DNA from 4 places in the Photorhabdus viridis genome. Region 1 is predicted to be linked to each of the others. Evidence: predicted binding sites of a transcription regulator. Region 1 holds the regulator's gene; each other region holds the start of a gene.

The links. Region 1 encodes CRP, which controls carbon source genes, mostly activating them, when cyclic AMP is high. Its sites were predicted from a motif close to ATGTGANNNNNNTCACAT; they were not measured.
Region 2: adhE (bifunctional acetaldehyde-CoA/alcohol dehydrogenase) is a predicted target of CRP. The motif match lies at 3,470-3,487, and genes of this name have one in related genera.
Region 3: ABR397_RS03620 (CidA/LrgA family protein) is a predicted target of CRP. The motif match lies at 4,980-4,997, and genes of this name have one in related genera.
Region 4: yrbN (protein YrbN) is a predicted target of CRP. The motif match lies at 3,518-3,535, and genes of this name have one in related genera.

The regions. Positions count from the first base shown of each region.
Region 1 is NZ_JBEJZY010000026.1:22,284-30,266, forward strand. It holds gene ABR397_RS12665 (OsmC family protein) at 47-454, opposite strand; partial or broken gene ABR397_RS12670 (RNA-guided endonuclease InsQ/TnpB family protein) at 558-974, opposite strand; gene crp (cAMP-activated global transcriptional regulator CRP) at 1,369-2,001, shown strand; gene argD (bifunctional acetylornithine/succinyldiaminopimelate transaminase) at 2,050-3,261, opposite strand; gene ABR397_RS12685 (aminodeoxychorismate synthase component II) at 3,385-3,960, opposite strand; gene ABR397_RS12690 (hypothetical protein) at 4,334-4,474, shown strand; gene ppiA (peptidylprolyl isomerase A) at 4,586-5,155, opposite strand; gene yihA (ribosome biogenesis GTP-binding protein YihA/YsxC) at 5,462-6,094, shown strand; gene ABR397_RS25455 (hypothetical protein) at 6,173-6,220, opposite strand; gene polA (DNA polymerase I) at 6,578-7,983, opposite strand, start outside.
Region 2 is NZ_JBEJZY010000011.1:15,077-23,059, reverse strand. It holds gene oppA (oligopeptide ABC transporter substrate-binding protein OppA) at 1-215, opposite strand, end outside; gene ABR397_RS06230 (ABC transporter substrate-binding protein) at 353-1,990, opposite strand; gene ABR397_RS06225 (YchE family NAAT transporter) at 2,551-3,195, opposite strand; gene adhE (bifunctional acetaldehyde-CoA/alcohol dehydrogenase) at 3,606-6,254, shown strand; gene ABR397_RS06215 (thymidine kinase) at 6,390-6,986, opposite strand; gene hns (histone-like nucleoid-structuring protein H-NS) at 7,628-7,983, shown strand, end outside.
Region 3 is NZ_JBEJZY010000006.1:64,598-72,580, reverse strand. It holds gene ABR397_RS03640 (2OG-Fe(II) oxygenase family protein) at 1-315, shown strand, start outside; gene ABR397_RS03635 (NAD-dependent malic enzyme) at 737-2,434, opposite strand; gene cdd (cytidine deaminase) at 2,778-3,662, opposite strand; gene ABR397_RS03625 (CidB/LrgB family autolysis modulator) at 3,802-4,497, opposite strand; gene ABR397_RS03620 (CidA/LrgA family protein) at 4,500-4,928, opposite strand; gene metG (methionine--tRNA ligase) at 5,186-7,213, opposite strand; gene apbC (iron-sulfur cluster carrier protein ApbC) at 7,435-7,983, shown strand, end outside.
Region 4 is NZ_JBEJZY010000021.1:65,439-73,421, forward strand. It holds gene rpsO (30S ribosomal protein S15) at 1-57, shown strand, start outside; gene pnp (polyribonucleotide nucleotidyltransferase) at 304-2,433, shown strand; gene nlpI (lipoprotein NlpI) at 2,556-3,440, shown strand; gene yrbN (protein YrbN) at 3,547-3,621, shown strand; gene ABR397_RS10985 (DEAD/DEAH family ATP-dependent RNA helicase) at 3,611-5,527, shown strand; gene ABR397_RS10990 (HD domain-containing protein) at 5,792-6,469, opposite strand; gene ABR397_RS10995 (carbon starvation CstA family protein) at 7,080-7,983, opposite strand, start outside.

The sequences.
Region 1 (7,983 bases):
CTGATATTAGTTACCTGTCGTTATTTTTCAATCAGGAAATAGTATCTTACTCTGTCTCTTTAATTTCAAAGCTGTGGGTAAGTTCAACTGATTTCCCCAGCATCAACGAAACAGAACAATATTTCTCAGCGGAAAGCATGACGGCACGTTCAACCGCGTTCTCTGTTAAATCCTTGCCGGTAACAATAAAATGCAGATTAATAGAAGTAAATAAGCGTGGCGCCTCTTCACGACGGCGGGAAATTAATTTCACTTCACAATCTTTTATGTCATATCTGCCTTTCTGCAAAATAGAAATAACATCAATCGTGCTACAACCGCCAACTGCCATTAATACCATTTCCATTGGGCTTGGTGCCTTATCGCCGGCATTTCCATCCATCATGATCTGATGACCCGAAGACGACTCCCCCAAAAGAGACAACCCTTCAACCCATTTTACCCGCGCGTGCATAAGTACCTCTCAAGTCATTTTTTGCATCAAAGCCTACTCTTTCAGTATTAAACTGGCAATGTGACTACTCCCCGCCGTAAAAAACGGCGAGGCTTCCCACTTCTCAGGCCGCAACCGTTGGTGCAACGGATTTACGCAGGCCTCCATGAGCAGAGACGACGTGTCCCGCCGCCTGTCATTCAACTATCCCTTTTTGCCGGATGTCATGTTCTACCGCGCACTCAGGGCATTGCCAGCGCCGTTTATGCAGCGGCATTTCCGACATCTTGCCACCACAACAATGACACCTTCTGGAACTCGCATACCACTGATCGAGTTTCACCACATAAACGCCTTTTTGTTCCGCTTTGTATTCCAGCCTGCTGATGAAACTATGCCAGCCTGCATCCCCAATGACACGGGAAAGCTTATGCTGAAAATCGGCTCTAGCGTTAGCTACGTGTTCATGGCACCTGACTACCTATAACCGCGCTTTCGCCCGGTTAGCACTGCCTTTTTTCTTTCGGGATAAGGCTTTTTTATCCGCAGCCGCCATGTCAGAATTTTAAATACGCATTTATCTCGTCATGCACTATGGTCACGATCTTATTTTGCATGTAGGTTAGCTCCCCTTATATCGCCGCCCGATTGGGCGACGGTTTACGGGGCAATGGCTAATGAACGGTTTATTATGCTGAAACAATACAAGACAAGACAGAAACCTTTTCCTGTGTTAAAAACAGAAGCAGGTCCGGGTATATGTGGGTTAAGATCAATACTCAAGTTTCAAATTTCAGATAACCTATATAAAACCCTCACCTATCGGTTTTTCAGCAAACTAATATGTTAAGCTAGTGTCTTTATAAGCCAGCCTGACGAGAAACTTTTAGGTTCTCGTGTTATTTAGGCAGCGATAACAACAGAGGATGAAGAGAATGGTTCTCGGCAAGCCACAAACAGACCCCACTCTTGAATGGTTTTTGTCACACTGCCATATTCATAAATATCCATCCAAAAGCACGCTTATTCATCAAGGCGAAAAAGCAGAGACGCTTTACTACATCGTAAAAGGTTCTGTTGCGGTTTTGATTAAAGATGAAGAAGGCAAAGAGATGATCCTCTCCTATTTAAACCAGGGAGATTTCATTGGCGAGCTTGGATTATTTGAAGAAGGACAAGAGCGAACAGCCTGGGTTCGGGCCAAAAGCGCCTGTGAAGTAGCGGAAATTTCCTATAAGAAATTCCGTCAACTGATTCAGGTAAACCCGGATATTTTAATGCGTTTATCTGCCCAAATGGCAAGCCGTTTGCAAACAACTTCTGAGAAAGTCGGTAACCTGGCTTTCTTAGATGTAACCGGCCGGATTGCTCAGACTTTACTGAATCTGGCGAAACAACCCGATGCAATGACTCACCCTGACGGGATGCAAATCAAAATCACTCGCCAGGAAATTGGTCAGATTGTTGGCTGTTCCCGTGAAACGGTTGGCCGTATTCTGAAAATGCTGGAAGATCAAAACCTGATCTCCGCACACGGCAAAACAATTGTTGTTTACGGTACGCGTTAATTCTGGATTAATCAGCGCATGATACTGCGCTGATTTCTCTTATCCTTGTTATACCAACTGGCTAATCGCCTTCTCCAGCCGTTCCATCCCCTGATCTATCTCCTCTTCACTGATTATCAGCGAAGGTGTGAAACGCAGTACATCACTACCGGCACTCAATAACATCAGGCCATTTTCAGCCGCCAGTCGCAGGATCTCTTTAGATTTTCCCTGATACTGCGCTTTTAGTTCCGCACCAATCAGCAATCCCTTGCCACGGATTTCACCAAATATCGAATATTTCTGATTGATATCGTTCAGAAAATTCACAATCAAATGATGACGTTTTTCAACACCATCCAAGACCTCTGGCGTATTGATAATGTCAAAAGCAGCATTTGCAACCGCACAAGCCAGCGGATTACCACCATAAGTTGTGCCGTGAGTTCCCGGCACCATCGCCGAAGCGATATTCGCCGTAGTCAGCATAGCGCTGACAGGGAAACCACCTCCCAGAGCCTTCGCTGTGGTGATAATGTCCGGCACAACATCATAATACATATAAGAAAATAACTTACCGGTACGGCCCATTCCACTTTGTACTTCATCAAATACCAGCAGTACCTGATGTTTATCACAAAGTTCACGCAACCCATGAATAAATGCGGATGTCGCCGGCGTGACTCCCCCTTCACCCTGAACAGGTTCTAATACAACAGCGCAAGTATGATCATCCATGACCGCCTTTACTGCATCTAAGTCATTAAAAGGCACATGAATAATATCTGCGGGTTTTGGCCCAAAACCATCAGCGTATTTTGGCTGACCACCAACAGAGACCGTAAACAGAGTACGACCATGAAACCCCTGATGGAATGCGATAATTTTGGTTTTATATGGATGGTAACGGGTAATGGCATAGTGACGCGCCAGCTTAAATGCGGCTTCATTCGCTTCCGCTCCTGAGTTGGCAAAAAATACCCGCTCGGCAAAAGTTGCATCAATCAGTTTCTGCGCGAGTATCAAAGCCGGTTCACAGGTGAAAATATTACTGATATGCCAAAGTCTCTCCCCTTGCTGCTTTAAAACATCCACTAACGCAGGGTGACAATGTCCCAAAGCCATAACAGCAATACCACCAGCAAAATCAATATACTCTTTTCCTTGCTGATCCCATACACGGCTGCCTTGCCCTTTCACCGGTATAAACTGTGCCGGTGAATAAATTGGCAACATGACTTGATCGTATGTATTTCTGTTTACTGCGGCATGCTCCATCATTTTCCCACCCGTTTTTTATATATACGCCATTCAAAAATGAAATTATAATCACTGAATATGCATAAAAAATCAAAGATGGGCAAATGAAAAAGATAAATAAATGAAGAAATTATTGGTATCTGGTTAATATCTAAGGAAGTTACTCAGTAGCTGATGCCCTTGCTCGCTGAGAATACTTTCAGGGTGGAACTGCACACCCTCCAGGGGCAGAGTACGATGACGAATTCCCATGATCTCATCTACATTACCGTTATGCTGACTCCATGCAGTGACTTCAAATACGGCTGGTAAAGTCTCTGCGGCAATCACCAATGAATGGTAACGGGTAACCGTTAATGGCCTGTTAAGCCCTTTGAACACACCTTGCTGATTATGATGAATAGCAGAAGTTTTCCCATGCATCACTTCCCTGGCTTTTACTACACTGGCGCCGAATGCCTGCCCAATTGCCTGATGCCCAAGGCAAACACCAAGAATCGGCAGTTTATCCGCAAAATGAGAAATCGCAGCCAGAGAAATTCCTGCTTCATTTGGAGTACAAGGACCTGGGGAAATAACCAGATGTGTAGGCGCCAATCGCTCAATATCTTCAAGCTGTAATTCATCATTGCGCTTGACTAAAACATCTGTTCCCAATTCACAAAAATATTGATATAAGTTATACGTAAAAGAATCATAGTTATCTATTATTAATAACATAGGAGTCTATCCTACCCATTTTTATCGCTGTATTTGTTGTCCTGCCAATCCTGCAATTTGTTTATCATGAACAACATGATTTCAGGTAAAACGGCCTAACGACAACGGGGCGGCTATCATAGCACATAAGCACTTGCAGCATAGTGTAACAAAATCAATGACTACTTTTTCCTCAATCAACTTACTCTCATACCGCTACAAAACATAGGCTCTTTTTGATATTCAATAAGTAAGGTAATTGTTATGAAGACAAAATTGATTATAGCATCTTCCCCGTTTTTGCTGTCTACCTGAGAGCCTGCAAATCCATTGTCGGGCTCGGGTATTTTCCTCTCCCTCTGCACGTTGTAATCGCCAGACCAGAACACAGGCCATGCTCGCTATCAGTAACCGGCGTAACACCGCAGGTGCACTGCGTTGCAACCACGAGAGTAAAGAGAAGGAATGCTATAAAGACGGATATTATCCACGAACCGAAGAAAATAAAGAATTCACCAAGAAGTTGTATGAATAACGGTAAAACGAGCCTTCATTAAATGAAGGCCCGATTGTTAATCAGATGCAAATTCACTGAGAGACCAGAAACTGCCATAATCGCAGCAATCATTAATATCTCAGAAAAAAGTTAAGGGACAATCTTAGCAGACAAGATAACCACAGGTTTCACCGGTACATTCTGATATGGGCCGACATTTTCAGTTTTTACTTGAGAAATTTTATCTACAACATCCATACCTTTTACGACTTTACCAAATACTGCATAGCCAAAGTCACGCTGACCATGATCAAGGAAAGCATTATCCGCTACGTTGATAAAGAATTGACTAGTAGCACTGTCTTTATCAGCGGTACGCGCCATAGAAATCGTTCCGCGTAAATTACGCAGCCCGTTATCCGCTTCATTTTTAATGGGTTCTTTAGTCGCTTTCTGCTGCAAATCTTTGGTAAAACCGCCACCCTGAACCATAAATCCAGGGATTACCCGATGAAAAATTGTGTTGTTATAATAACCCTCATTGACGTATTCAATAAAGTTTTTGGTTGTAATCGGCGCTTTCTGGCTATTTAATTCCAGTTCAATATTACCCTCTGTTGTCGTCAGCTTCACATGGGTTTCACCCGCAGCCAGAGCCAAAGGCGCCATTGCGCTCAGAGAACATGCAGTTACAAGCGTCACTAAAATACGTTTAAACATTCTGGATTCCTATATATTAAAGTCAACAACACAAGCTGAAATCAATTCTAATAATCTCCTCAGCATAGTGCTCAATATTTACTTACATTTACGATATCAATCGGTTGATGCCTTGGATAAAAATTTATCCTCTCACAATAGATCAGATTTTATTTCACAAATAAGGCAATAATTGACGGCAAAATAGCAAGTTTGACTTAACCCATCAGAAATATGTCATTACTTTTAATCCTGTCAACCAACAGTGGCTATCGGTATAATCCCCTTTGGCATATATTCAGTGCATTTCTCAGGGAGATAACCATTTTGACCATCAAAAACCACAACTATCATATGACCCGTTTTATCACGAGCGCACCTGATATTCGCCATCTACCTCAAGAACTGGGTATTGAAGTCGCATTTGCCGGTCGCTCAAACGCGGGTAAGTCCAGCGCGCTAAATGCCCTGACGAAACAGAAAAGCCTCGCCCGTACCAGCAAAACGCCAGGGCGAACACAACTCATCAATTTATTTGAAGTAGAAGAAGGTATTCACCTGGTTGACTTACCCGGCTATGGCTATGCCGAAGTACCAGAAGAGATAAAGCGTAAATGGCAGAAAGCATTGGGTGAATATCTGCAAAAGCGTGAGTGCCTAATTGGGCTGGTCGTACTGATGGATATCCGTCATCCATTGAAAGATCTCGACCAACAGATGATCCAATGGGCCGTGGCAATGCATGTACCGGTTATTGTGTTACTAACTAAAGCCGATAAACTGGCATCTGGCGCCCGCAAAAGCCAGTTAAATAAAGTACGTGAAGAATTAACAACTCTCAATGGAGATATTCAAGTGGAATACTTCTCCGCCCTGAAAAAAATCGGGATCGATAAATTACAACAAAAACTGGATATGTGGTTCAGTCAACCAACCATTCAAATTGAAAACAATATTTAACATCGCTTTTGTTATCCCCACCCGCTGAATTCAGACGAAAAAAATGCCCCAGTCAAAACTGACTGGGGCAGCTAATATTCAGCTAAATCCGATTACGTGAAGTAAAAGGTCTGAAAGATAGAACATCTTACCTCTGTACCCTACGCCAGTAACTCTACCTTATTTTATTTCTCAGAAAAAGCCTTTTTGTAATTTATTTTCAATGACTATCTCGATTCAGCTTAAGATTTTGATTGTTTTATCACCATTAAATGTAGTTTAATTACATATTTATGCGATCTGGATCTAATATGCATCGGATGGCGCAACAAATTAAATAGCACCTTGGTATCAAGTACCAGAACAACCGCTATATCTTGCTTGGGAAGACGGGGATACCAGAGCATATGGTGACTATGGTTAACAGGGCCATTGGACATTCAGCAGATTAAAAAAGGCTGAGCCAAATACACAGCTCAGCCTGTCGCTTATTAAACTGGCATATTAGTGTGCCTGATCCCAGTTGTCACCGATACCCACATCCACTTTCAAAGGAACATCAAGCACCAAACTTTTCTCCATCAATTCACGAATTTTCTGTTCTGCATTTTCAAGTTCTGACTCATGAACCTCGAATACCAGCTCATCGTGAACCTGCATGATCATGCGAACCTTCGGATCTTCACCGATAATCCATTTATCCACCGCAATCATCGCTTTTTTGATAATATCCGCTGCGGTTCCCTGCATTGGCGCATTAATGGCTTCACGCTCTGCCGCCTTACGGCGCATACCATTGCGAGATTTGATATCTGGCAAATAAAGACGACGACCATCCAAGGTTTCAACATAACCCTGCTCTTCCGCTTGCTTACGGGTACGCTCCATATACGCCAATACACCTGGGTAGCGCTCAAAATAGAGATCCATATAACGCTGAGCTTCACCGCGTGGAATACCCAACTGACGGGAAAGACCAAATGCGCTCATACCGTAGATCAAACCAAAGTTAATTGCCTTAGCACTACGGCGCTGCTCACTGGTTACCTGCTCCAGCGACAAACCAAAGACTTCCGCCGCCGTTGCCCGGTGAATATCTTGCCCTTCGGCAAAAGCCTTCAACAACCCTTGATCCTGAGATAAATGGGCCATAATCCGCAGCTCAATTTGAGAATAGTCAGCTGCCATAATTCGGTAACCTTCAGGTGCTACAAATGCCTGACGAATGCGGCGACCCTCGTCATTACGGACAGGAATATTTTGCAGGTTGGGATCACGCGAAGAGAGACGCCCAGTTGCTGTTACCGCCTGGTGATAGGAAGTATGAACCCGTTTAGTCAACGGATGGACCATCTGCGGCAGTTTATCTGTGTAAGTGGATTTCAGTTTTGCCAAGCCGCGATGCTCCAAAATCACTTTCGGCAAAACATGGTTATCCGCCAACTCTTCCAACACTTCTTCATTGGTGGATGGTGCGCCGCCCGGTGTCTTTTTTATTACCGGCAGCTGCAATTTTTCAAACAATATCGCCTGTAGCTGTTTTGGCGAAGCCAAGTTGAAAGCCTCGCCTGCCAGTTCATGTGCTTCTTTTTCCAATTCACCCAGACGAGCAGTAATCTCTTTTGAATGCTCAGCCAGAATATTTGAATCAATCAGTACACCTGTACGCTCCATGCGAGAAAGTACCATCACCAATGGCATTTCTGTTTTCAGGAATACTTTTTCTAGAGCGGGAGCTTTCTCCAGTTGCGGCCACATAACCTGATGCAGCAACAAAGTGACATCTGCATCTTCTGCGGCATACATTGCAGCCTGTTCCACTGGAACCTGATTAAAAGTAAGCTGATTTTTGCCTTTACCCGCGATCTCTTCAAAAGTCGTGGTCTTATGATTCAAATGACGTTCAGCCA
Region 2 (7,983 bases), on a different contig from region 1:
AACAGATCGCGGGCCAAATGTGATTCCGGCACCCCTTCAATCTTATGAGGGTCCAGCGATTGCGGCTCAGAGGAGTTATTACGAACTAAAACCTGTTTATCAGCTAATTGAACACCGTCAGGTACTTTTGCAGCAAATACCTGACTCGCCACTACCATACTTAGTACAGCACTGATGCTGATAGTAAGTAATTTATTCTTAGTTGTGTTTATCATCATTTTTCTACTCCAATTTTACATCGTCAGACTTTTTATCAGTCGACGGCCCAGAAATACGGGTCGGATTATCACCTGCATTCAAAAGGAACGATTTTGTTTGCAGGACCAGTAACTCTTTTGAGTAAAACTAATGTCTAGTTTTTTATCATATACAGTCGCTTAATATCCATATAATCCAATGGGTCTTTCCCTGAAAACCCTCCCACTGATGGGCTAACAAGCCGTACACTCACTCGGTAATAAACGGGAATCAATGCCGAGTCTTTATCAAGTTGAAATTCAGCTTGTTGGTATAATTTCTTACGCGCAGCCGCATCTTTAGCGACTAACGCCTGCTCCAGATAGCTATCGAAAGTTTTATTCTGGTAGAAAGTCGTGTTATTACTGCTATGAGAAAGCAACATATTTAAAAACGCAGTAGGTTCATTGTAATCCGCACACCAAGTCGCTCTGGTAACCTCGTAATTCCCTTGGTGACGACTTTCGAGAGAGGTTTTCCATTCCTGATTCTGTAAAATCACATCAGCTCCCAGATTCTTTTTCCACATGGAGGCTGCGGCGATAGCCTGCTGTTTATTTTGATCCGATGTGTTGTATAACAATGTGAACTTCAGCGGGTTTGCCTGATTAAAACCCGCCTGCGCCAGTAATTCTCTAGCACGCTTATTACGCTGTTCCTGTGTCCAGTCAGCCCACTCTGGTTTAGAAAAATCACCACCACCGATAAACGTTGGAGTAAAACCATAGGCCGGTATTTGCCCCTGCCCCATAATTTTTCCCGCAATAATCTCCCTGTCGAGAGTTAACTTAACGGCTTCACGGACTCTTACATCAGTAAACGGGGGTTTATTATTGTTAATTTCGTAATAGAACGTACAAAGATAAGGGCTGACGTGCATCTGATCAGGGATCTCTTTTTTCATTTTCCGATACAAATCCGGAGGGATAGCGCTGTTGGTGATATTTATTTCCCCACTACGATAGCGGTTAACACTGCTGGTTTCGGACTGAAGTGGTAAAAGCGTCGCTTGCTCAATAATAGTCTTACCGTTATTCCAGTATTGTGGATTCCGTTCAATCACAATCCGCTCATTCACCACCCACTCTTTCAACCGATACGCCCCATTGCCCACATAATTTTCTGGCAGAGTCCATTTATTACCCAATTTTTCAACCAGATCCTTTTTCACTGGTTTCATTGCCGTATGACTAAGCATATTGACGAAATAAGGCACGGGATGCGTCAAAGTAACCTGCAAACGATGATCATCCAGCGCTTTAATTCCCAACTGGTCAGGAGATTTTTTGCCTTTTAGAACATCATTAATGTTTTCAACGTAAGCATATTGAAGATAACTGGCATAAGGTGAACCCACCGTTGGATCAGCTAATCGCTGCCAGCTATACACAAAATCATGTGCAGTGACGGGAGTTCCATCACTCCATTTAGCATTATCACGCAGATAAAAAGTCCAGACCTTGTAATCCTGATTTTCCCAATGACTCGCAACGCCCGGAATAGTCTCTCCCTCAGAACCCGTACTGACTAATCCTTCCAGGAGATTAAGAATAATGTTGGTTTCCGGCGCACCTTCGACTTTATGTGGATCAAGTGAAGCAACTTCCGTGCCATTATTGATAATAATCTGCTGTTTATCCGCAAGCTTCACACCCTCTGGAACATCAGCAGCAAACACGGCTGTAGCAGGAAATACCAATAATAAAAATATACAGGAAATAAACTTATATAATTTTAATTGTTTGCTCTTCATTTGTTACCTCCAGTTTGGTGAGCCTGCTCATTCATTTCGCATATATCCTATAAAGGCCAGTACCTTCACATTATTTAGCTCAAAGTAACGGATTAAATATTAAAGGTGACTTATCATATCAATTGTTAAAATACCCTTCCCATATTGTAAAAACCATCCTTACAAACAACTTAATGCAATCTATTACGTTAATTGACAAAACATCCCAACAAACGGCATAACAAGTTGATATACATCACTTTATTCACATTTAACTTAACTAAAATAGTAAACAAAGGTAGTCTAGAGATGAAAATAAACATAATTTTAACAAATTGCAATCAATGCAAATTAAAAACCTACATTCATCACAAAACTACGGTGGAAGTAACCAGTTACAGATTGAACTAACAGGTAAGAATAATTTAGAAAAATATTGGGTTATTTGTATAAAATTCAGGAAGTACCAGTAAAGTAAGTGAGAAAAGCCCATAAAACAAGCTTTATAATAAAAATGACAAGAATATTATAATTTGTAATTTGACTCGAAAAAAATCCAGCACCTTTTATCGTCAATCGTATCAGAGTAACCCTGGAAATAATGCTCTGATCCCTGTCACAATCAGTTCGATTCCCAAAGACATCAATAGCAGCCCCATAATTCGGGTGATAACGTTAATGCCTGTTTGCCCAAGATATTTGACGACTAAGGGAGCTGATCGGAATAACAACCAACAGCAAAAAGCAAACAAAGCGCTGGTTAACACCAACCCAATAAAATTCTGCCACCCCTGATAGCGAGAACTCCAAACGATACAAGAGCTGATCGCCCCGGGGCCGGCCATTAACGGCAATGCCAGCGGCACAACACCAACACTCTCTCTAATGGCGGTTTCTGATTTTTCTTGCTTATTCTGTTTGTCTTCCCCAAGTTTACCGTTAATCATCGACATAGCGATGGTCACAACAAGGATCCCACCGGCAATACGGAAAGAGTCGATGGAAATGCCAAACATCCGCAGTATTAAGTCACCCAGCAGCAAAGCAGCCCATAAAATGATGGCAACAGAAATATTGGCAATAAAATTAGTTCTATTGCGGGCAGCCTGAGCTTGGTAGTGAGTCATGCTGATAAAAACCGGCAAAATACCAACAGGATTAACGAGTGCGAACAACCCAACAAAAAACTTAATGTAACCAGGAAGATCCAACAGTAAATCACCCACGAATAACCCCTCTTGAGTTACGCAGTGTTAACGATAATATTTTCATATGATCACTCACTCAAAAATCATAGAAAACTTAATTTTTTCTTTACTTTATACTGATAAAGTTCCGCTTTCCATCGACTGCGATTCATTTTCAATTTAAAATGTCTTATATAACAAATCGTTAACCAGATTTTTTCATTAGATTAAAACTCAACCTGATTAACGCTTTTATCACCCAACTCATAATAATGATCACTCAGCCAAGCTGAAAGGAATCAGCTTGAGATTTATGTGATTAAGATCAATATCTATTTAATACCAAATGGTAATCTGTAGCCATCATAAAATCACCAAGCTAAATAGTCCACAAAACTCTTATTTATTGATATTAAAAGATTTTTAATATTTTCCAGGAGTACTTCTTTATGACTGTAACTCATATTACTGAACTGAACGAGCTGGTTGCCCGGGTTAAAAAAGCACAACGTGAATTTGCCAATTTTTCTCAGGAGCAAGTTGACAAGATCTTCCGTGCAGCGGCCCTTGCAGCAGCAGACGCACGCATCCCTTTAGCAAAATTAGCCGTGGTGGAATCAGGGATGGGGATTGTCGAAGACAAAGTGATCAAAAACCATTTCGCTTCCGAATACATCTATAACGCTTATAAAGATGAGAAAACCTGCGGCATTTTGTCTGAAGACAAAACATTCGGCACCATCACTATCGCCGAACCTATTGGCTTAATCTGCGGTATCGTGCCAACGACTAACCCAACATCCACCGCTATTTTTAAGGCTCTGATCAGCCTGAAAACCCGTAACGGTATTATTTTCTCACCCCATCCACGCGCTAAAAAAGCAACCAATAAAGCAGCTGAATTGGTTCTGTGTGCTGCGGTTGAAGCTGGTGCGCCAAAAGATATTATTGGCTGGATTGATGAGCCATCTGTTGAGCTTTCCAATGCATTGATGCACCACCAGGATATCAACCTGATCCTAGCGACCGGCGGCCCTGGTATGGTAACAGCGGCATACAGCTCTGGTAAGCCGGCAATCGGCGTTGGTGCGGGTAACACACCGGTCGTCATCGACGAATCAGCGGATATTAAACGTGCGGTAGCCTCTATTCTGATGTCCAAAACTTTCGACAACGGCGTTATCTGTGCTTCAGAACAGTCCGTTATCGTAGTGGATTCTGTTTATGATCAGGTGCGTAAACGTTTCTTTACTCATGGAGGTTATCTGTTACAAGGCAAGGAACTGAAAGCTGTTCAAGATATCATCCTGAAAAACGGTAACCTAAATGCGGAGATTGTTGGTCAACCCGCAGCAAAAATTGCCGAAATGGCAGGTTTTCATGTTCCGGAAAGAACCAAGATCCTGATTGGAGAAGTCAATCTGATTGATAAAGCAGAGCCTTTTGCCCACGAAAAACTGTCGCCATTACTCGCAATGTATCGTGGCAACAATTTTGAAGATGCGGTAGAGAAAGCAGAAAAACTGGTTGAAATGGGGGGAATTGGTCACACATCCTGCCTGTATACCGACCAAGATAATCAAGCGGCACGAATCAAATACTTCGGCGATAAAATGAAAACAGCCCGTATTCTGGTGAATACACCCGCATCTCAGGGGGGAATCGGTGATCTCTATAATTTCAAACTCGCCCCATCTCTGACACTGGGTTGCGGTTCATGGGGAGGAAACTCCATCTCTGAAAACGTAGGACCAAAACATCTTATCAACACCAAAACTGTGGCGAAAAGGGCAGAAAATATGCTGTGGCATAAACTTCCGAAATCAATTTACTTCCGCCGCGGTTCACTGCCTATCGCATTAGAAGAAGTCGCAACTGATGGCGCAAAGCGTGCTTTCATCGTAACAGACCGTTTCTTATTCAATAATGGCTATGCTGATCAAGTCACTGATGTGCTGAAATCCCACGGGATAGAAACTGAAGTTTTCTTTGAAGTTGAAGCAGACCCAACGCTAAGCATTGTGCGTAAAGGCGCAGAACAAATGCACTCATTCAAGCCAGATATCATTATTGCCCTGGGTGGTGGTTCTCCAATGGATGCGGCCAAAATTATGTGGGTGATGTATGAACACCCTGAAACGCATTTCGAAGAATTAGCCCTGCGGTTTATGGATATCCGTAAACGCATCTATCGATTCCCCAAAATGGGGGTTAAAGCGAAAATGGTGGCGATTACCACAACTTCCGGTACAGGCTCTGAAGTGACGCCCTTCGCCGTTGTCACTGATGATGCAACCGGTCAGAAATATCCACTGGCTGATTATGCTCTGACGCCGGATATGGCTATCGTTGATGCCAACCTGGTGATGAATCTGCCTAAATCACTGTGTGCTTTTGGTGGTCTGGATGCAATCACCCATTCCCTGGAAGCTTACGTATCGGTCCTGGCAAACGAATACTCTGACGGACAAGCACTGCAAGCGCTAAAACTGCTGAAAGAGTTCCTCCCAGCCAGTTATCACGAAGGCGCCACGAACCCAATCGCCCGTGAACGGGTTCATAATGCTGCAACTATTGCGGGTATTGCATTTGCTAATGCTTTCCTGGGGGTATGTCACTCTATGGCGCATAAATTGGGTTCTGAGTTTCATATTCCACATGGCCTTGCTAACGCGCTGCTGATTTGTAACGTTATCCGCTATAACGCTAACGATAACCCAACCAAACAGACTGCATTCAGCCAATATGACCGCCCGCAAGCCCGCCGTCGTTATGCTGAAATTGCGGATCATCTTGGTTTGTCTGCGGCCGGCGATCATACGGCGGCAAAAATCGAAAAACTGCTGGCATGGCTGGAAGAGATGAAATCGACACTGGGTATCCCAACATCTATCCGCGAAGCCGGTGTTCAGGAAGCCGACTTCCTAGCGAAAATTGATAAGTTATCTGAAGATGCCTTCGACGACCAATGTACTGGCGCTAACCCACGCTACCCTCTGATTTCTGAGCTGAAACAATTATTGCTGGATTCATTCTATGGACGTGAATTCACAGAAACAGAGGTAACACCAGAACCTCCGGAAAAAAACGCCTGTTAACTGATTTAAACCACTTAAAGGGGGCAAATATAAGCCCCCTTTAACTTTACCTCTGCCCCATTTTTCTCAATGTTAATCCAAGCCCTCAAATGGCTTCAAGAAACTTTACAACAGACAGCAGTATAAATTGTATACTTATCTTCGTCTTTCCTTAGCCTTACTGATAGCATCCATATAGTGTTTACGGCAAACAGACACATATTTCTCATTACCGCCAATATCGACCTGTTCGCCATCATAAATGGCCACACCTTCGCCATCAAAACGTAACACACGGCTTGCCTTGCGCCCACAATGACAGATAGTTTTCAGCTCAACCAGCTTATCAGCCCACGCCAGCAGATACTGACTACCACTAAAAAGCTCCCCGCTGAAATCCGTTCTCAGCCCATAGCAAAGAACCGGAATATTATCGTAGTCAGTCACTTTACATAGCTGTTCAACCTGCGCTTTTGTGAGAAACTGACACTCATCAATCAGCACACAATGCACTTTTTCCTGCATATTTTCATTTCTGATTAACTCACCAATATCTGTCTGTTGGCTAAACAGAAATGCATCAGCAGATAATCCAATACGAGAACTGACTTTTCCTTTCCCAAACCGGGTATCAATTTCTGCGGTAAAAATCAACGTTCTCATCCCTCTCTCATTATAGTTATAAGAGGATTGCAACAGTGATGTCGATTTTCCAGCGTTCATTGCGGAGTAATAAAAATAAAGTTGAGCCATCGGCCCTGCCTCTTAACAAAATTTATAAAACCATATAGTCAGATGAGTTTATCATAAACTTTAGTGGTGATTATCCATCTCAGTAAGCTTTACCGATTGATATACAGAAATATTTAGCTTAGTGATGTCTTAATGATTCATGACCCTGATCACATCAAATGGGGAATAAAGCGCATTTGAACGACAAATGTTCATCTTTAAATTAAGAAATGAAAGCCATACTGATTTGTTGCATATTGTATACAAATTAATAAGGTGCGTGACTTACTTCCAGAAAATAGTCACAGAAAATCGGCGATAACTCATGGATTAGTCATAAGTTTTTTTTAACTTAGTATTATTCTGCCTTAGCGGGTATGATAAGAAACAGTTAAAATTACTTACCGATTTAGTATATGCTTGGTTTATAAATTAGAGAGATAATCAGGCTCCCTTTGTTAAAGGTACCCTGAACATGTTATTGTGGAATGACAATCAAAATAGCTGTATAAAAAGCGCTATATAACTTTTGTAAAGAAATTACGTTTAAAAAAAAGAGTCATTTTATCCGAATATGAGAAATTGACTATTGCAGAAAATAAAATAGCATTCTATTATTATATCCACATCAGTCATCATCATTATAATTTGAGACCAGGACAATGAGCGATTTAAAAACCCTAAATAACATCCGTACTTTACGAGCTCAAGCAAGAGAATGTGAACTTGAGTTCTTAGAAGAAATACTTGAAAAACTGACCGTCGCTGTTGAAGAGCGTCGTGAAGAAGAAAGTCAGGTAAAAGCTGAATTAGAGGAACGTTCACGTAAATTGGAAGAAGTTCGTAAAATGATTCTTGAACAAGGAATTGATCCAAGCGAATTGCTTCAGACAATGAGCGCCGGCAAATCTGCTGGTAAAACAAAACGTCCTGCGCGTCCAGCTAAATACCAATATGTTGATACAAACGGTGAAACTAAAACCTGGACTGGTCAGGGACGTACGCCTGCTGTTATCAA
Region 3 (7,983 bases), on a different contig from region 1:
CTTCAACAACAATCTGTTAATTTGCTCGGGCAATTTTCTGTAAACATATATATAAAAGTACCTGTAAGTGGAGGGGAATTAGAGTTGTGGGATGTTCCCGCTATTCCTATTACCGAGTTGATTGAAGATAGTTCAGAACATGATTGGCGGGGTTCTCTTCCTCCATCTATTTGTATTAAGCCAGAATTGGGAGATTTAATAATAATAAACACCAGGAAACCCCATGCAATTCGTAGCTTTTCTGAGGGAAGCAGAATATCGTTGCAAAGTTTCATCGGCGTATCACCAAATAAACATCTAATGTTATGGAATTAATGATGTTATTGATGTAATTATCATATTGGGAATGTTTTTTCTTTTAGGGATTGGGAGTATTACATCCCAATCCTATAAATATATAAGAGAAGTGAAGGAAATAGAAGTATCATGCTAACTTCGTGAAATATATATATTTTTTTTGCTGTTAATGTGCAATTCAATAATGCTATATCAGTTAAGTATAATTTAGTGAGAATTGTCATAAACCTTCGGATAATGTGGGCTGAAATATGAGGGAAAAATCTTGCAGGGTTTTCAGATATTAAAATGCCGCAATGAATATGCGGCATAGAGGTATAGTGGGTTTAAAGGCTGCGGTGCTCGTCATTTCCGTCTTCTGGGTTTGTGCCAGACTCGCCAGGGACGAGTAACAACCGATAATGTGGGAAACGCTTTGCCCGATCCAAGCGGATAACCGTCATAATGAAGTACGTTTATATACGCGATATTCCGGTTTCCAGAAGTTACGTTCAATCGCTTCATCCAACGCACCGTCTGACGTGACAGTTGCAACACCTTGTATTTGCGCTTCTTTTGCAACTTGTTTCGCAATTTTGCGAGAAATTTCCTGAATATCATCAATAAGTGGCAGTAATGGGCCTGTACCCTCTTTAGCTAATGGTGAACAATCAGCTAATGTCCGGCTTGCCGCCATCAACATGCCGTCAGTGACGAGTTTGGCCCCGGAGGCAATAACACCTAAGCCAATTCCAGGGAAGATATAGGAGTTATTACATTGAGCGATCGGATACTCTTGATCTTTATATTTTACTGGATTGAATGGGCTACCTGTTGCAACCAGAGCAGCTCCGTTAGTCCAGTTGATAATATCTTCAGGCCGGGCTTCAACACGGGAAGTTGGGTTGGATAATGGCATAACGATTGGGCGTTCACAGTGTTTATGCATCTCACGGATGATCTCTTCTGTGAACAGCCCTGCTTGACCTGAAACGCCAATTAATACTGTAGGTTTAGCATTACGAACAACGTCGAGCAGAGAGATAGAATCGCTGTTCACATCCCATTCAGCTAAGGAGTCGTTTTTTTGTACCAGTTTGTTCTGGAAATCCAATAAATTTGGTAGTTTATCTGTCAGTAAACCGAAACGATCAACCATGAAAATACGGGCGCGAGCTTGTTCTTCACTTAAACCTTCAGATTTCATCTGGGCGACAATCTGCTCTGCGATACCGCAGCCAGCGGAACCTGCCCCCAGGAAAGTGACGGTTTGATCTTTTAATTGACGACCAGCAGCGCGGCTGGCTGCAATCAGGCTGCCCAGTGTAACAGCGGCGGTTCCCTGAATGTCATCATTAAAGCAACAAAGCTCATGGCGATAGCGGTCGAGCAGGGGCATGGCATTTTTTTGCGCGAAATCTTCAAACTGTAGCAGCACATTGGGCCAGCGGCGCTTAACGGCCTGAATAAATTCATCAACAAATTCATCATATTCTGCACCGGTAATACGCGGATGGCGCCAGCCCATATATAACGGGTCATTCAGGCGCTGGGGGTTATTCGTTCCCACATCCAGGACTACCGGCAGCGTATAAGCCGGGCTGATACCACCACAGGCGGTATACAGGGAAAGTTTACCAATAGGAATACCCATACCGCCGATACCTTGGTCACCCAGACCAAGAATACGTTCACCATCGGTGACAACGATAACTTTTACATTTTGTTTAGTCGCATTTTGCAGCATGTCATCAATATGCGTTTTATTTGGATATGAGATGAACAAGCCACGGGCGCGGCGGTAAATATCAGAAAAATGTTCACAAGCTTCACCAACCGTTGGGGTATAAATGATTGGCATCATTTCGCTCAAATGTGCATCCAGCAGGCGGTAGAACAGAGTTTCGTTAGTGTCTTGAATATTTCGCAGATAAATGTGTTTATCTGCATCATTTTTGAAATCAAGATACTGCCGATAGGCGCGTTCAGCTTGTTCTTCGATAGTTTCAACCGCTTCCGGTAATAAGCCATGAAGGTTAAAGTTGCCGCGTTCTGCTTCAGTAAAGGCACTGCCTTTATTGAGCAGGGGAAATTCCAACAGGATGGGGCCAGAATAGGGAATATATAATGGACGTTTATTTTCGTGTTCCAGTTCCATGAATCTTACTCTTTGAACTAAATGGATAACAAGGTCAGCTATAGATCCTAAGAGATAGGAAAAATATGTACAGCAAATGTTACTTAATTAGAGGTATTATGAGTAAAAATGAGAGATAACATCCAGATTTAGCTAATAAAATGTTACGTTAACTATTTTTATAGGAGAAAATCCTCCATCCGGGTTATAGATATCTACATAATTTTCATAAAAAGGAGCGTTAATATTTCGTGTACATTTAATTTCCTATCGCCGGGCTTGATGCCCGGCAGAGCCGTCGGTGCAAATTTCGTATACGCACGGTTGAGTGTGACTAGAGGAAAAAGCGCATTTTTCACTGAATTCAGAACGTGTGATACTCAAATTTACTACAGCCTAGTGCGGCAAGTGTGGATTGAGTTGCACTTTGTTGGGACAAATCGCTGTTTTTTCCCTCAACTAATACTGCTCTTTCGATAGCCAGACAATCACCACCAGAAATATTCATCAGGATAAGGGCAGCTTGCAATGGGGGTAAGCTTGGATTAAATGCAGCATTTTCTGCATAACGCCCAGGATAGATTTTTCCATTTTTTCCCAGCAATGCTGTACCGCTGTACGAATTGCTGTATGGGGCATGGCTCCGATTTGCTGCATCCAATGCGGTTAGTACAAGTTCATCAGTGGCTTCTAGTTTATAACCATGATTAACCGGGTCCATCAACAGAGTAGTGATACCCAAATCGTTTGGACCGAAAGCGTCTGGTAAATAGTGCCCCAATGTTGAAGGCGCCTGTTTTGGCAAATGTACCTCTAGTTGTGTACCACTATTAAGTTCATTCATAAACTGGCGGCAGTGACCGCATGGAGAGTAATTAACCGTGATAGAGGTCAGTTTTTTCTCGCTGCGTAACCAGGCGTGAGTAATAGCACATTGTTCAGCATGAATAGTTTGCTGTAATGGCACATTGGTAAATTCCATATTTGCGCCGAAGTAGAGATTTCCGCTTTCGCCCCGGGCAATTGCGCCGACATTAAAATGTGATATCGGAGTCAGGGAGCATGCTGCTGCGAGTGGCAGCAGGGCGATAGCCAATGTGTTATCGTCAAAGCCACAGGTTTTCTTGACCGATTCAGCTTGTTCAGCCGTAAGCATGGCAGGAAAGTCGTCGTTTCCTGCATAGGGAAAAAGTGCATCTTGTAGTTTAGATGGCAATTGTGCCCAGATAGAGCGAAAGCGAGCTTGCATAGAATGATCTCCAAATTAACTTAAGATCATTCTAGATGCTCTGATTAGATTTTAAATGTGACCAGTATCACGAAAATAATGAAAATTATGTAATTAAAGTTGGTAATTGAGAGATTTGTATCAAATTTTCAACGGGCAATTAACTAAATAGATATAGCAGCACTGGGAATATAAAAGGGGCGGTTAGTGAAGTAATGATGCCACAGGTCATCAATGCTAATGAACTGTATGCTCCTTCAACAAAATTGATTTCTGTACAACGGGCGGTGCCTAAAGCATGTGATGCCGTCCCCATTGCTAAACCGCGGGATGCTTTGGTTTTCACTTGCAAGAGGTCGAACAGGTTATGACCAAATATTGCCCCAAGAATGCCGACAAAAATGACGCAAGCGGCACTGATTGCCGGGATGCCGCCAATAGCATCTGCTACTGCCATTGCTATTGGCGTAGTGACTGATTTAGGCAATATCGAAGCGGCCATTTCAGGTGTTGCGCCCATCCATAATGCAATAGCGGTACCTGTAACCATAGCGACAATACTGCCGATAAAACAGACACTGATAATGGATTTCCATTGGGTGCGGATCTGGTGCAACTGTTCATATAAAGGGTATGCCAGTGCAACTACTGCGGGCTGGAGCAGATCGTTAAGAATTCGGCTGCCGGCGAAATAGTGTTCATAGGGGATATTGGTTATTAACAATATTGGGATCAGTACAGCGATAGAAACCAATAAAGGATTCAGAATAGGCATTTTGAATCTTAGTGAAAGTTTTCTTGCGGCGTAGAATACAATCAATGTTAATGGCAGTGACCACCAAATATGACTTAACATATTTATTTCTCTTGTTTTTCTTGTTCAGTCTTAACTTCTGATACAGAGCCAATAATTGAACGTTCGCGGTGAACATAATGGGAACTGTAAGCAACAATAATCATAACCATTGCGGTGCTGATAAGGCATGAGAGGACAATCGGTAATATCTGTTGGCTGAGCTGATCGTAATAATTCATAACGCCTACACCGATAGGCAGAAACAGCAGGGTCATATTTCTCAGTAACAGACTGCAACCTGGTTTTGTCCAGTGGGCAGGAATCAATTGGAAAGCTAATAAGACAAACAATATTAACATACCGATAATGCTGCCGGGGACGGCGATGGGTAACAGAGCAGAGATGGCATTGCCTGCCAATAAACACAGATAAATCAGTACAAATGCTCGCAGGTACTGCCAACCTATAATCAGTACTTCACGAAACGACATAACAAAATTCCTAATTCCAGTGAGGAATTCATCATACAATTAACCCTAGGAATGTGCCATAGATCACATTCAAAAAAAGCGGGGACCATTGTTGATCCCCGCTTGTAAGATATATACCCGTCATCTTTCAAGTTGCCTCTTTGTTGGCTGCACTCGCTCACCCCGGTCACATAGTTATCTATGCTCCCGGGGATTCGTTCCCTTGCCGTCGCGATGCATCTTGAAATCCATAGGGTATATTGGCAATAAATTGACTGTTATTTCACCTGCATACCCGGCTGTGCGCCACTGTCAGGACTGAGCAGGAAGATATCTTTTCCGCCAGGCCCAGCAGCCATCACCATTCCTTCAGAAATACCGAAGCGCATTTTACGCGGAGCCAGATTGGCAACCATTATAGTTAAACGGCCTTCCAGGGCTTTTGGATCAGGATAGCTGGAACGGATACCGGAAAACACTTGGCGGGTTTCACCACTAAGATCCAGAGTCAGCTTCAGCAGCTTATCTGATCCTTCTACAAAATCAGCCTGTTTGATAAGGGCGACGCGCATATCAACTTTGGCGAAATCATCAAAAGTGATTGTATCCTGAATCGGATCTTCTGCCAGTGGACCGCTGATTTTTTGTGGTGCGCTGATGCTTTCTTTAGATGCAGTAACCATCGCATCGACTTTATCCATATCAATGCGGTTAAACAGCGCCTTAAAGGTGGAAACCTGATGATCCAGTAGAGGTTGTTCAAGACCATTCCAGGTCAGTTCTGTATTCAGGAAAGCTTCTGCGCGTTCTGCCAGACTTGGCAAAACCGGTTTTAGGAAAGTCATCAGAACGTGGAACAGGTTGATGCCCATTGAACAGATAGCTTGAAGATCCGCATCGCGGCCTTCTTCTTTTGCCACAACCCACGGCGCCTGCTCATCCACATAACGGTTTGCCAAATCAGCCAATGCCATGATTTCACGGATTGCTTTACTGAATTCGCGATTGTTGAACTCTTCCTCAATCACTTTCGCACCATCAATAAACTTCTGGTAAAGCGCCGGATCAGCCAGTTTATCCGCTAGCTTGCCATTAAAGCGTTTATTGATGAAACCCGCGTTACGGGAAGCCAGGTTAACAACTTTATTAACGATATCGCTGTTAACACGCTGAACAAAATCTTCCAGATTCAGGTCGATATCATCAATACGGGAAGAGAGTTTGGCCGCATAGTAATAACGCAGGCAGTCTGCATCCAGATGATCCAAATAAGTGCTGGCTTTGATAAACGTACCGCGGGATTTGGACATTTTCGTACCGTTGACGGTGACGTAGCCGTGAACAAACAGATTTGTTGGCTTGCGATAACCGCTGCCTTCCAGCATGGCAGGCCAGAACAGGCTGTGGAAATAGACAATGTCTTTACCAATAAAGTGATAAAGATCGGCGGTGGAATCTTTTGCCCAGAACTCATCAAAGCTCAGATTGCTGCGTTTGTCACACAGGTTTTGGAAAGAACCCATATAGCCAATAGGCGCATCCAGCCAGACATAGAAATATTTGCCCGGCGCATCAGGAATTTCAAAACCAAAATAAGGTGCATCACGGGTGATATCCCACTGCTGTAAGCCGGATTCAAACCATTCCTGCATCTTGTTAGCAACTTGTTCCTGTAATGCGCCGGAACGGGTCCATGCTTGTAACATGCTACTGAATGCAGGCAGATCGAAGAAAAAGTGCTCTGACTCACGCATTTCTGGCGTTGCGCCGGAGACAGCAGAACGTGGGTTAATCAGTTCTGTTGGGCTGTAAGTTGAACCACAAACTTCACAGTTATCGCCATATTGATCTTCTGCCTTACATTTCGGGCAGGAGCCTTTTACAAAGCGATCAGGCAGAAACATCCCTTTCTCAGGATCGTATAACTGAGAAATAGTGCGGTTCTTAATGTGGCCGTTCTTTTTCAGCGCCAGATAGATTTCAGTTGATAATTCCTGGTTCTCTTTGCTGTGTGTAGAGTGATAGTTATCATAGCTGATTGAAAAGCCAGTAAAATCCTGATGATGCTCTAGGTTCACGGCGGCGATCATTTCCTCGGGAGCAATACCCATTTGCTGAGCTTTCAGCATGATTGGTGTTCCGTGAGCGTCATCGGCGCAGATAAAGTGAACCTCTTTGCCGCGCATTCGTTGAAAACGGACCCAAATATCTGCCTGGATATGTTCCAGCATGTGACCAAGATGGATTGGACCGTTAGCATATGGCAACGCACACGTCACCAATAATTTTTTTGCGACTTGAGACATAGTAAGGATCTGACTTCCAATAAATGAAAAGGGAGTTTGATGTTACCTGATCAAAAAAATTGTCGCTAGGGTAACTCTTGATCTTCGCGGGTTTTATTGGATAAAAATTGAATCAGTGAGTGAGAAGTGGGTTTTTGTTGCTGACCTTATCCGAATGCATTGGGTTCTGTTATGATGAAAAGGTGGCTTTATAGTTAATCATGATAATCAAAGGAGCCGGGATGAGCGCAAAATCCCCCGAGCAGACCAACCCTGACCTGCTGAAATCTCAGGTAACAAAAATACTTGCTGCCTTTACACACCTGACGCTGGAACGCGATCTGACAGCTCTGAAAGCACTGCATCACTGCACGATGCTTGATGAGGTTCTGCACATTGAATTGATTATGCCGTTTGTCTGGCAGCGTGGTTTTGAGGCGCTGAAAGAAGCGACAACGCAAAAATTGCAGTCAGTGACCGGGGCTAAATCTGTTGCGTGGAAATTGAACCATGATATCAGCACATTACGCCGTGCTAACGATTTGCCGGGAATTAATGGTGTCCGTAATATTTTGGCTGTCAGCTCAGGTAAAGGTGGCGTGGGTAAATCCAGCACTGCGGTAAACCTGGCATTGGCATTGGCTCAGGAAGGGGCCAAAGTCGGTATTCTGGATGCGGATATTTACGGTCCTTCGGTTCCGAGCATGTTGGGAACCACCAAAGAGCGCCCAACTTCCCCGGATGGTCAGCATATGGCGCCTATTATGACTCATGGCCTTGCCACTAATTCC
Region 4 (7,983 bases), on a different contig from region 1:
CGTAAGAATGTAACAAGTTACACTGCGCTGATTGGGCGTCTTGGCTTACGTCGCTAATCAAGCAAGTTTCAGTGGAAAGGGGCCATATATGGCCCCTTTTCTTCTGAGAAATCATCATATGTAGCAGCATAAGAATGCTGATGATGATTTTTGGGTAAGGCTCTTCGGTTACAGAGGTTCGCGCGGCTAATGAGAGTGCTTAAAGGAGTGAGACCTGTCATTAGTCGCGAGGATGTGGCATGAAGAGATCATTCATTGTTGTCTGCTGAATATAAAAGACAACGTTAACGAAAGGATATTATTTTGCTGAATCCGATTGTTCGTAAATTTCAATATGGTCAACATACCGTTACTATCGAAACGGGTATGATGGCGCGCCAAGCCACAGCTGCTGTCATGGTCAATATGGATGACACTGCTGTATTCGTCACTGTTGTTGGTCAGAAAAAAGTAAAATCTGGTCAGGATTTTTTCCCGCTGACGGTTAACTATCAGGAGCGTACTTACGCCGCAGGCCGTATCCCAGGCAGTTTCTTCCGTCGTGAAGGTCGCCCAGGAGAAGGCGAAACGTTGGTAGCCCGTTTGATTGATCGCCCTCTGCGTCCTCTGTTTCCGGAAGGTTTCCTGAATGAGGTTCAGATTGTAGCGACGGTGGTTTCTGTCAATCCACAAATTAACCCGGATATCGTTGCAATGATCGGTGCTTCTGCTGCGCTGGCATTGTCTGGTATTCCATTCAATGGCCCGATTGGCGCTGCCCGCGTTGGTTATATTAATGATCAATATGTGCTGAACCCAACCAGTGATGAGCTGAAAAACAGCCGTTTGGATCTGGTGGTTGCAGGTACTGCTGGTGCTGTTTTGATGGTGGAGTCTGAAGCAGATCTGCTGACTGAAGAGCAAATGCTGGGTGCGGTAGTGTTCGGTCATGATCAACAACAAGTGGTTATTGATAACATTAATGCGTTGGCTGCGGAAGCGGGCAAAGAGAAATGGGATTGGGCGCCAGAACCTGTTAACCAAGCGCTGCATGATCGTGTAGCTGAATTGGCAGAAAGCCGTCTGGGTGATGCTTACCGTATCACTGAGAAACAGGAGCGTTATGCTCAGGTTGATGCTATCAAAGATGAAGTTACAGCTGCGTTGTTGGAACAGGATGAAACTTTGGAAGAAGCGGAAATCCATGAAATTCTGGGCAGCTTAGAGAAAAATGTTGTTCGTAGCCGTGTCCTGAGTGGTGAACCACGTATTGATGGCCGCGAAAAAGATATGGTTCGTGCGTTGGACGTACGTACTGGTGTTCTGCCCCGTACTCACGGTTCTGCATTGTTTACCCGCGGTGAAACTCAGGCTCTGGTTACTGCGACTCTGGGGACAGAACGTGATGCACAGATCATCGATGAATTGATGGGCGAACGTACAGATCGCTTCTTACTGCACTATAATTTCCCTCCCTATTCTGTTGGTGAAACAGGTATGATGGGTTCACCAAAGCGCCGTGAAATTGGTCATGGCCGGTTGGCTAAACGTGGTGTATTGTCAGTTATGCCAAAAGCTAACGAGTTCCCATACACAGTTCGTGTAGTTTCTGAAATTACAGAATCTAACGGTTCATCTTCAATGGCATCTGTCTGTGGAGCATCTCTTGCGTTGATGGATGCCGGTGTGCCGATTAAAGCCGCTGTTGCTGGTATTGCAATGGGTCTGGTGAAAGAAGGTGATAACTTTGTTGTTCTGTCTGATATTCTGGGTGATGAAGATCATCTAGGTGACATGGACTTTAAAGTCGCGGGTAGCTGTGAAGGTGTCAGTGCGCTGCAAATGGATATCAAAATTGAAGGTATCACCCGTGAAATTATGCAAGTTGCGTTGAATCAGGCAAAAGGTGCGCGTTTGCATATCCTGAGCGTGATGGAGCAGGCAATTAACAGCCCACGTAATGATATTTCTGAATTTGCTCCACGTATTCACACTATCAAGATCAACCCAGACAAGATTAAAGATGTTATCGGTAAAGGTGGTTCGGTTATCCGTGCATTGACTGAAGAAACCGGGACTACCATTGAAATCGAAGATGATGGCACAGTGAAAATTGCTGCAACTGATGGCGAAAGAGCAAAACATGCAATCAGTCGTATTGAAGAAATCACTGCGGAGATCGAAGTTGGCCGTATTTACGCTGGCAAGGTAACCCGTATCGTTGATTTTGGCGCATTTGTTGCTATCGGTGGTGGTAAAGAAGGCCTAGTGCATATTTCGCAGATTGCTGATAAGCGCGTTGAGAAAGTGGCTGACTATTTGCAGGTTGGTCAGGAAGTATCAGTTAAAGTACTGGAAATTGATCGCCAGGGTCGTGTTCGCCTGAGCATCAAAGAAGCGATAGCCGGCACAGTTGTTGAGGAAGCACCACTAGCACCACAATCAGCAGAATAAATTTGATGTCATAAACGGTGTTTTGTAAAAAAGCGCCGTTTAATAGACTCAGGGCAGGAGGCCCAATAAATGCAATAGGTGATAGGGCATTCTTAATCAATGTCTGATTTTGGGAGTAGGAAATGAATTTTTTTCTGCGCTGGTGTTATGCTGTAGCAATACTTATTTTGGCAGGATGCAGCAGCAAGGATTGGCGTAAAAACGAAGTTTTTGCTATTCCATTACAACCTTCATTGCAGCAGGAAGTTATTCTGGCCCGTATGGAACAGATTCTTGCGAGTCGATCATTGACAGAAGATGAGTACGCACAGCTTTTATATGAGAGGGGTGTGCTGTATGATAGTCTCGGGCTGAGGGCTTTGGCACGGAATGATTTTTCTATTGCCTTGTCTATTCGGCCTAATATTCCAGAGATTTTTAATTATCTGGGGATTTACTTTACGCAGGCTGGCAATTTTGATGCCGCCTATGAAGCGTTTGATTCTGTATTAGAGCTTGATCCAACTTACAATTACGCGCGTCTGAACCGTGGCATCGCGTTGTATTACGGTGGCCGGTATAAGTTAGCGCAGGATGATCTGCAGGCGTTTTATCAAGACGATCCAAATGATCCCTTCCGTTCGTTGTGGTTGTACCTGGTGGAAAAAGAATTTTATCCTAAAGGAGCGATGGTAAACTTGTCGCAACACTACGAAAGAGCGAACCGGGGGCAATGGGGCTGGAATATAGTTGAATTCTATTTAGGAAAAATCAGTGAATATACATTGATGGATCGCCTGAAAGAGAATGCAACGGATAACACTTCGCTCGCTGAGCATCTCAGTGAAACTGACTTCTATTTAGGTAAACATTACCTAAGTCTGGGGGACAAGGATAGCGCATCCGCGTTATTCAAGCTGACGGTGGCTAACAATGCACATAACTTTGTTGAGCACCGCTATGCATTGTTGGAATTGGCGCTGTTAGGCCAGGAACAAGACGACCTATCAGAATCGGACCAGCAATAGCTGACGAACATTTCGAGATCGATTAGCAGAGTCCACATCTTGACCGATGAGGGCTTATTTGTTCGTTTAATTAAATACTTTGAGCCAGTTCACATTTTAAATGAAAATGACCGAAATTTTTTTCAATGCGTTATGTAGACTGGCCGCCATAACTAATGAGGCACCATTACATGACCACTGAGACTGAAATCTCTTTTGCTGATCTGGGTTTATCAGCACCTATTCTTTCTGCACTGGGAGATCTTGGCTATGAAAAGCCGTCTCCAATCCAGCAACAATGTATTCCCCATTTACTAAATGGCCGTGATGTGTTGGGTATGGCACAGACCGGCAGCGGTAAAACGGCGGCATTCAGTTTGCCTTTACTGCATAACATCAATGCTGAGCTGAAAGCTCCGCAGATTCTTGTGCTGGCACCGACTCGTGAACTGGCGGTACAGGTAGCTGAAGCGTGCTCAGATTTTTCTAAACATATGCGTAACGTGAATGTTGTTGCTCTGTATGGTGGACAACGTTATGACGTTCAGTTACGCGCTTTGCGCCAGGGTCCACAAATTGTTGTAGGTACGCCTGGGCGTCTTCTGGATCACCTGAAGCGTGGTACTTTGGATCTTTCTAACCTGAGCGGTTTGGTTTTGGATGAAGCAGACGAAATGCTGCGCATGGGCTTCATCGAAGATGTTGAAAACATCATGAGCCAGATCCCGGCAGAGCACCAAACTGCGCTGTTCTCTGCAACGATGCCGGAAGCTATCCGCCGCATCACTCGTCGTTTCATGAATGATCCTCAGGAAGTGCGTATCCAGGCGAGTGTAACTACCCGTCCTGACATCAGCCAGAGTTACTGGTCTGTTTACGGTATGCGTAAAAATGAAGCACTGGTGCGTTTCTTGGAAGCTGAAGATTTTGATGCTGCAATTATTTTCGTGCGTACCAAAAATGCAACACTGGAAGTGGCGGAAGCACTGGAGCGTAGTGGTTACAATAGTGCGGCCCTGAACGGTGATATGAACCAGGCACTACGTGAGCAGACACTGGAGCGTCTGAAAGATGGTCGTTTGGATATTCTGATCGCAACAGATGTTGCAGCGCGTGGTCTGGATGTTGAGCGTATCAGTTTGGTTGTTAACTATGATATTCCAATGGATGCGGAATCTTATGTTCACCGTATTGGCCGTACAGGTCGTGCGGGACGTGCTGGCCGTGCGTTGTTGTTTGTGGAAAACCGTGAACGTCGCCTGTTACGTAATGTTGAACGTACAATGAAGCTGACTATCCCTGAAGTTGAACTGCCGAATGCCGAGTTGCTGAGTCAGCGCCGTTTGGAAAAATTCGCAGCCAATGCGCAGCAACAACTGGAAAGTAGCGATCTGGAGCAATATCGTGCTCTTTTGTCTAAATTGCAACCTGCGGAAGATTTGGATATAGAAACTCTGGCAGCGGCGTTGTTGAAAATGGCACAAGGTGAGCGCCCGTTGATTTTGCCACCAGATCCGGTTCGCCGTCCTCGTCGTGAGTTCAACGAGCGTGATGATCGTCGTCGCAATAGTTTCGATGATCGTGGTGAGCGGGGCGAACGTAGTGATCGCCCTCGTCGTGAACGTCGTGATGTTGGCGAAATGGAACTGTACCGTATTGAAGTGGGTCGTGATGATGGCGTTGAAGTTCGTCATATCGTTGGTGCGATTGCTAACGAAGGCGATATCAGCAGCCGTTATATTGGTAACATCAAACTGTTTGCAACTCATTCTACAATTGAGCTGCCAAAAGGTATGCCAGGCGACTTACTGTCTCACTTTACCCGTACTCGTATTCTGAATAAGCCAATGAATATGCAGTTAATGGGTGATGCGCAACCATTTGAACGTCGTGAACGCCGTGGTGGCCCACGTAACGGCAACAGTAATGGCAACGCTCCTCGCCGTGATCGTGAGAATTTCAACGGTGGTGGCCGTCGTTTCAGCGGTGAGCGTCGTAGTGGTGAAAGCCGTGGTGAAGGTCAAAGCCGTAGTAATTTCCGTGGCCGTAGCGATGATAATGGTTCATCTGCTCCACGCCGTCGTTATAACAACAGCAACGCGCAGTAATTGACTGATATTTGAGTGATAAAACGGCTCCTTTTTACGGAGCCGTTTTTGTTGTCAGTGCACTTTAGTCTACTGAGTGTTTCAATTGTGGTATGTTCATGTCTTCTTGGGGAATTTTTCCTTTTAGTGATCATTGTATTTATTACCTACTGCTGGAGTTTCGTGCCAGAAGGTGATTGATTCAGTGCTTTGATTTCCTGAAGATTGATTTCTATAAGAAGTTGGAAAATGACCTTTCTCTCTTTTCGTTGGTTTTCTGGTTGTTTATTGAATCTCATTATACAACTGCTCTAAGTACCCTTTCATATATGAAACCCGCTTGTGGGCCTCATTTTTGCCGGCTGTAGTTTGCATTGTCTCAGGGAGCCGAAAAAGCTTGGTGTAAAAATGATCCACGGTATACATTTTGTCATTTGGCTCCCTATCAACACAAAATGGATCAATTTCAGAATACAGCTGACTGTTGAATGTGATACCAACCTGAATGCATCGGGCGATACCGATTGCGCCAAGTGCGTCTAGACGGTCTGCATCCTGAACGATCCTCGCTTCTAAGGTTATCGGTACTATATTTGCACTGAAACTGTGGGCGACAATTGCATGATGAATGTCTGGAAGGTATCTTTGGGGGTAGGCTATTTTTTCCAGAAACGTGATAGCTATATCAGCAGCAATTTGTGAACTTCTCCCTCTGTCTGGATGATTTTTGGGGAGAGTATAGCAATCATGCAGGTAAGCTGCGGGTATGATCACTTTACTGCTTGCTTTCTCTTGCAGACATAATCTTTTTGACGTTTGCACTACCCTCATAATATGGTTGATGTCATGTGCAGGATCCGTATTCATTTCTTTAGCAATGAACTCTCGGAATAGCATTTCATACCTGTTTAAATGTTCCATGAAAATGACTTTTTTTAAAAAGTTGCTGGGGGTTGTTGGCATTTCATATAGATAACCATACTGGGCGAGATCTCATATTTTTAATATGGATGTTTTACTTAAAAACAAATCAATTAAAGCTTGAAAAACACACTACTAAGCTATCAAAACTTCAGGGCAGAGTCTGCCTTTTTATGGAATTTTTCATCATTAAAATGATCTGATCATCATCTTTCATAAAAAAGTGATTTTAACGATGACTATTTTTAACTATATCAATGAAATATCTGAGCCATGCGCTGACATTAATGCTCTGCGTTTTATGATGGGCCAGGGCGGCATTTCACACGCTTTATCTGAATGTGAAAACAGCGATTAAGGTTTTTTTAAGAGCGGGTAAAAGATTCGGTGCTTTGCTGATATAGAAAGAGAAAACAGCAGGAAAAACAGGTTTTAAATTGATTAATCAGGCGGCAAAATGACAACATTAATCCAATAGCAAAAACATTAAAGAAACGAACGTTGTTATTAATACCATTAACACATCTGTTACTCTCTGGTTTTAAACCTAAAAAAATCAAATACAGAAAAACGAGAAAACTTAATTATCAGTTTAATGTATTTAAAGCGGCCCCCATAAAGAGGCCGCTTTGGTCTTTAATACTAAGAAAAATCAGTTACTCAATACTTCGACCGGATTGTTTGCACTGCGTGCGCGCCATAGTTTCAGCCATTGCATGATAGAAGAAACCATAATCACTACACCGAGGATAACCATCACAATGGAGATAGTTCCGTTGAAGATGTTGAAACCTTTTGCTGCGGAGTTGAAATAGACATTTTTTACCATCCAGTAAGCAGCATAGTTTACCGTAACATACAGGTAAGCCAGTGGGATCAGACAGGTCAACATATACCAGCGTTTTTCAGACAAGCGCAGGATAATTGTTGCGCCAATCATCAGGCCGATAGATGCCATTAGTTGATTGGATACACCAAATAGCGCCCAAACTGAATTGATATCACCGGAATTTAGCAGATAACCCCACAGTAAACAGGCAACGATACTGCAACCGATCGAACCTGGTAACCAGTCGAGGCGTTTGAGCGGCGCCCAGATATCGCCCAAAAAATCTTGCAGCAGGTAGCGGGCAACACGTGTACCAGAGTCAACAGCTGTCAGGATAAACACCGCTTCGAACATGACGACGAACTGGAAGAAATAGGATGCTAATTGGCTGAACCAGGGGATACGGGTAAAGATATCCGCCATACCCACAGCCAGGGTTACTGCACCACCAGTACGGCCATACAGATCAAGGCCAATTTCCTGACTCAGCGTTGGCAGATGGACAACATCCATACCCAGTGCAGCGAAGACTTCCGGGGCGGAGTTAATCGCGAAATAGTCAGCAGGATACAGGGATGTCGCAGCGATCAGCGCCATTACGCCAACGACACATTCTGCCAGCATTGCACCGAAGCCAACTGGCAGAATATCACTCCACTTATCGATCTGTTTTGGTGTCGTACCAGAACCGATAAAGGCGTGGAAGCCAGAAATTGCGCCACAAGCG